DNA from 2 places in the Clostridiisalibacter paucivorans DSM 22131 genome. Region 1 is predicted to be linked to the other one. Evidence: riboswitches for the same ligand, from Rfam matches in the RefSeq annotation. Region 1 holds a riboswitch; the other holds the start of a gene.

Region 1 (3,218 bases):
ATATCCCTCTCATATTCCCTTTTTAGAGTTAATGGACCATATTCACAATGTCCCAATACAAAAATATGTCTTTTGTTTTTTGATGCTACTATATATATACCTGCATCGCTAGATTCTGATAATATTTCTAGATCTTTTATATCTATTAAATCTTCCTTTCTTATCTCTGAGTGCCTAGAATGTGGAGACATAAATTCATCATCAAATCCCATCAATAGAGGTTCTTCTCTGTGCAACAATCTATGTGTATATACACCAAAAACCTTTTTGTCTAAATCATATTTTGGTACATTATAATGATAATTTAATCCTGCTAAGGCACCCCAACATATATACATAGTAGAATTCACACTGTTTTTTCCATACTCTAAGATTTCTGTAAGCTCATCCCAATAATCTATTTGGTCAAAAGCCAAATGCTCAACAGGTGCACCAGTAATAATCATTCCATTATAGTTTTTGTCCTTTAACTCTGTTAATCTTTTATATTTTTGTCTTAAATAATCTTTATCTATATTTTTATAATTATGGGTATCCACATACATAAATTCTAAATTTACTGTAACAGGTAATTCCTTTAGAATGTTTGAAATTTGATTTTCTGTTTCTATTTTATTAGGCATCAAATTTAAAACTATAATATCAATACATTTATCATTGACACTGATTTTGGTTTTTGTACCTATCTTTTTTGAACACATAATAAGCATTTCACCTCTATCCTATATTTCCTTTAGTGCATATTCAAAATCATTTAATATATCTTCTATATTTTCTATTCCCACCGAGACCCTTATCATATCCTCGGTAACTAAAGATTTCTCTAATGCCTTTTTATCTAATTGTCTATGTGTGGTAGTAGCTGGATGTAATACTGATGTCCTAGCATCTCCCATATGAACTACCAATGCAGTAATTTTAAGCTCTTTCATGAATCTCATTGCAGTATCTTTTCCTCCCCTTATACCAAATGTGAGCATCCCTCCAGCCCCTAGCGGCAAATATTTTTTACATAATTCATGACTTCTATGGTCTTCTAGTCCAGGATATCCAACCCAATTTACATTGTGATGATTGCTAAGATATCTTGCCAATGCCAATGCATTTTGACTATGCCTCTTCATTCTCAAATGAAGAGTTTCTAATCCTAAATTTATTAAAAATCCATTAAAAGGACTTAAAGCTGTACCCATATCTCTAAGGAGTTGTACTCTAGCCTTGACTATATATGCCTTTTCTTTAAACTCTTCAACATATCTTATACCATGATAACTGGAATCTGGCTCTGTAAGCCCAGGATATTTGCCATTTTCCCAATTGAAATTTCCACCATCTACTATTACTCCTCCTACACTAGTTGCATGGCCATCCATATATTTAGTGGCTGAATGTATAACTATATTTGCCCCATGCTTTAATGGATTGCATAAATATGGTGTAGGAAAGGTATTGTCAACTATTAGAGGAATATTGACTTTTTTTGATATATTGGAGAATTTGTCAAAATCTATAATATTAAGCCCTGGATTACTTATAACTTCTGCAAATATGGCTTTAGTTTCAGGTTTACAATAGCTCAATATTTCTTCTTCCTCTGCTTCCACATCAAAAAACGTTACTGCTATACCTAAATTTTTAAGTGTCTTACCTAATAATGAATGACTTCCACCATATATTGTTGATGCTGCCAAAATATGTTCTCCCGAATTACATATGTTTAATATAGCTAAAAGTGTTGCTGATTGTCCCGATGAAACTACCAGTGCTCCTACACCTCCCTCTAATGCATTTACTTTCCTTTCTATAGCTTCCACAGTGGGATTGCTTATTCTAGAATACATATGTCCTTCTTCTTTTAAATCGAATAGTCCCATAACATAATCTGGATCATCGTATTTATATGTAGTACTTTGATATATTGGTAATACTCTCGGCTCTCCCTTTTTTGGCACATAACCACCTTGAACACATACTGTTTCTCTACTCCATTTTTTACTCATTTTACATTCCTCCTTGTATAATAAAAAAACTTCTTATCAAAAGATAAGAAGTGTGAAATACTTAAACTTCTTATCTTCCAGGTACAACCTGCAGGATTTAGCACACCCCCATTTTATGGGTTGTTGCTGGGCTTCATAGGGCCAGTCCCTCCACCTCTCTTGATAAGAAAATATTTAATTGTAAATATAAAAAACCCCTCTTAGCACATCGCTAAGAGAGGTTTGGTATCATATTCATCCTCCTTATCGATGTTAGCAGAACCACCTTGCCTTATATAGCAGGTTGGTGTAGGGTCACTGAGCCAACTCTCTACCCTAACTCATGATAAGAACTTATTCGATTTTATCTATAGTATCATAAGCAAAATATTATGTCAATAACTTTGACTTGAATTTTTTCATATATTATAATTGAATAGAGGTGAATATATTGAGTAAAAATAATAAGATTAAATTAAACAAACAGACTAAAGAATCTCTTATTTTAGAAATAAAGAATTATTTCAATGAAGAAAGAGACGAAGATATAGGTGATCTATCTGCTATGCTCTTTCTAGACTTCATAATTGAAAATATAGGTCCTACTATATACAATCAAGGAATTAAAGACGCTATAAAATATATCAATGACAAAACTGAAGATATGTATAGCCTTGAAATATATTGAAATATCACATAATTATTTTAAAATATAACCTATATCTGGACTTGTCTTTTTAAATTTCCTTTCAGTATATAATAATTTAAAATCCTTTACCCCTGTAGCAGTAGAAAGCTTATTGACTATATCTTTTATATCACTTTCTTTTTTACCATGGGCCATTCCAAATATATTGTATTTCCATTTTTCATTGGTCTCTCTTTCATATATATGACTTATTCCTTCGATATCTAGCATAAGTTCTATAAGTTGTTCTTTTTTATCTTCTGAAACATTCCATACAGTCATCGCATTACATATATAAGAAGTCTTGTAATGTCTAATTATAGGGGCTATTCTTTTTATGTATCCCTTCTCTTTCATAGTATTTAATCTATCTAATAATTCTTTCTGTGAAATATTAAATTCTTCTGCAATATTTTTGAACATATCTTTAGAAATATCCATATCACCTGAAATCTCTATCAATATCTTTTTATCTAAATTATCCATTTATTTCCTCCTATTAGTCCATCTTAAAATATACCTTAGTCCTATATTTTTTTACAGAAGGTAAA
Region 2 (3,218 bases), on a different contig from region 1:
TTACATATCCTAAAAATTCCGTCTGTCTATGGGAACTGTACTCATTTATACATCTCAGTACCACTTCAAATCCCCCTTGAATCAAATCATCATATTGTTTTGTATCATTGAAATATCTCCTTATAGAGGATAATATCAATGGTTTTAGTCTCAATATCAATTTTCCCTTAGCGTCTATATCACCTAATTTAGATTTTATAACCAATTCATTTATCTCTTCATACATAAAGAATACCTCCATATATTTGAAAAGGCCCTTTCTATTTACCGGCACCTTCATCATATATGGAGGTATTCTTTTTTTAAAATTAAGACTTTATTTAAGTATAAGTAGTAGTTACACTATTTAAGTGCTTTTTTTAATACATCTACCTTGTCTAATCTCTCCCAAGGTAAATCTATATCTGTTCTTCCAAAATGTCCATATGCTGCTACTTGTCTATATAAAGGTCTTCTTAGGTCTAAATCTCTTATTATTGCAGCAGGTCTTAAATCGAAGTTTTCTCGTACTAGCTCTTCTATTTTTGTCTCTGATATCTTTCCAGTTCCAAAGGTATCTACCAATACTGATACTGGTTGGGCTACTCCTATGGCATATGCTAATTGTAGTTCACATTTGTCTGCTAACCCTGCAGCTACTATATTTTTTGCTACATATCTTGCAGCATATGTGGCTGATCTATCAACTTTAGTTGGATCTTTACCTGAAAATGCTCCACCACCATGTTTAGCATATCCTCCATAAGTATCTACTATTATCTTTCTTCCAGTAAGGCCTGAATCCCCTTGGGGACCTCCTATTACAAATCTGCCAGTAGGATTTATATAGTATTTAGTTCCATCGTCTAATAATTCTTCAGGTACTATTGTCTTTATAACGTATTCTTTCATATCTCTCTCTATAGTATCTAGAGATACATCTGGACTATGTTGAGTTGATATAACTATGGTATCTATCCTTACAGGTTTATTCCCTTCATATTCCACAGTAACTTGAGTTTTGCCATCGGGCCTCAAATAATTCAATGTCCCATCTTTCCTTATTTCAGTAAGCCTTCTTGCCAATTTATGGGCAAGAGATATAGGAAGTGGCATATATTCTGGAGTTTCATTGCATGCATATCCAAACATTATACCCTGGTCCCCTGCTCCTATACTATTTATCTTATCTTCCATAGTTCCTCTTTTGCTCTCCAATGCTTCATCTACACCCATGGCTATATCCGTTGACTGCTCATCTATAGCTGTAAGTACAGCGCATGTCTCACCATCAAACCCATATTTAGCTCTATCGTATCCTATATCTTTTATTGTTTGTCTAACCACCTTTGGTATGTCCACATAACAATTAGTAGATATTTCACCATTTACCAATACTAATCCCGTAGTAACTGCCGTCTCACATGCAACCCTTGCTTGTGGGTCTTCTGATAATATAGCATCTAGCACTGAATCAGATATTTGGTCACATATCTTATCTGGATGTCCTTCAGTAACTGACTCAGAAGTAAATAACCATTTTCTCATCACAATACCTCCTCTTAAATATCTTTAAAATAAAAACCCCTTCCTAAAGGAAGAGGTATGTACTTACCATATAGACCTCATCTTCCAGAATACATATTCTGTGGGATTTAGCACCTTCATATTGAATATTGGTTGCCGGGTTTCATCGGGCCCATTCCCTCCACCTCTCTTGATAAGGTATCAAGATTTTTTATTTGATTTTATCATGCACATACTATCATATTATTATGTATCATGTCAATATCATATTGTCTTAAAATTCATCCATTTCATACAAATAGTCTATGGTTCATACGGATCTTCTTCATAATCAAATTCATATTTTTTAAATCTAGATTTATTAGTAAATGTTTTCTTTTTACCCTTATTTATGCCTTTTAATCTATCATAGTCATCTTCTTCATAATCAAAATCTCGTTTATATCTTTTGTATTTTTTATATCCCATATACTTCTCTCCCATTTAATCAAATAATTTCATATACACTATCTATTAATTTCTATAAATTATTTTCCTCTATTCTACGGACTATATAACCTAGTTCTCTTTAACTTCTACTATTTCCACCGTTATATTGTCATCTATTTCCAACAATCCATAGGTCTTTTTATTTGCATTTCTAGGAGATGATATGCTCCCTGGATTTAAAAATATTACTCCCTCATGCTTTTCTACCATTGGGATATGGGTATGACCAAAAATAGCTATATGAGACTTAGTCTCCAATGCCTTATAATACAGAGCATTTAAATCCCATTTTACATTGTATTTATGTCCATGGGTAATAAATAGGGTATAACCATCTATATCTAAAATTTTTTCCAATGGAGTATGTATATCTTCAAAATCACAATTTCCCTTTACATTTATTATTTCTTTATCTGTGATCTTCTTTAACTTTTGAGCATCTATTGTATTATCACCAAGATGTATTATCATGTCTATATCTTCATTTTCTCTTATCCCTATAAGCATGTCTTCTATTACACCATGGGAATCGCTAAATACTAGTATCTTCACCCTTAATCATCCTTTGTAGTTCTTCCTTAAGTGCATTCAATGCTCTAGCCCTGTGACTTACTCTATTTTTTATATCTTCTCCCAATTCAGCAAATGTCTTTTCATATCCTTCTACAATAAACAATGGATCATATCCAAATCCTTGACTCCCTTTGGGTTGAAATCCAATATATCCTTCACATTGACCTTCTACAGTCTTAACAGATTTATCTTCAAAAACTATGGCTATAACTGTTTTAAATGCCGCTTTTCTTTTATCTAAAGATATATCCTTTAATTCCTTCAACAGTTTATCATTATTATCCTTATATGTTACATTTTCACCTGCATATCGAGCAGAATATACACCAGGCCTTCCATCTAATGCATCCACAAATAAACCTGTATCATCCGCTATTACTATGCCATCAACATGCTTAGATATTTCCACTGCCTTTTTTATTGCATTCTCTGCTAAAGTTTCCTTGTCTTCTATTACTTCAATATTGTCCAATCCCATATCATCTTTTGAAACTATATCAAACTGCAAACCTTTAAGTACATATTTGATCTCTTGTATTTTATCTTTATTTCCACTGGCAACTATTATCTTCTTATTTTTCATACACTTCTCCTTCAGTAACCTTTATTTTTCTTTCATCTTTGGTATTATATCCGTTAATATCCCTTTT

Evidence for each region. A riboswitch is a leader RNA that binds a small molecule or an ion and turns the genes downstream of it on or off. The one in region 1 is predicted to bind S-adenosylmethionine.
Region 2: another riboswitch for S-adenosylmethionine. It lies ahead of metK (methionine adenosyltransferase); the one in region 1 lies ahead of Q326_RS0110295 (O-acetylhomoserine aminocarboxypropyltransferase/cysteine synthase family protein).

Annotation. Positions count from the first base shown of each region.
Region 1 is NZ_JHVL01000036.1:9,511-12,728, reverse strand. Features, by position in the region: gene Q326_RS17110 (homoserine O-succinyltransferase) at 1-701, opposite strand, end outside; gene Q326_RS0110295 (O-acetylhomoserine aminocarboxypropyltransferase/cysteine synthase family protein) at 723-2,000, opposite strand; SAM riboswitch class I at 2,068-2,169, opposite strand; SAM riboswitch class I at 2,241-2,332, opposite strand; gene Q326_RS0110290 (DUF2164 domain-containing protein) at 2,431-2,667, shown strand; gene ahbB (siroheme decarboxylase subunit beta) at 2,680-3,153, opposite strand; gene Q326_RS0110280 (Lrp/AsnC ligand binding domain-containing protein) at 3,167-3,218, opposite strand, start outside.
Region 2 is NZ_JHVL01000041.1:8,395-11,612, forward strand. Features, by position in the region: gene Q326_RS0111190 (RNA polymerase sigma factor) at 1-226, opposite strand, end outside; gene metK (methionine adenosyltransferase) at 343-1,527, opposite strand; SAM riboswitch class I at 1,602-1,706, opposite strand; gene Q326_RS18530 (hypothetical protein) at 1,810-1,974, opposite strand; gene Q326_RS0111205 (metallophosphoesterase family protein) at 2,065-2,547, opposite strand; gene Q326_RS0111210 (XTP/dITP diphosphatase) at 2,528-3,151, opposite strand; gene rph (ribonuclease PH) at 3,173-3,218, opposite strand, start outside.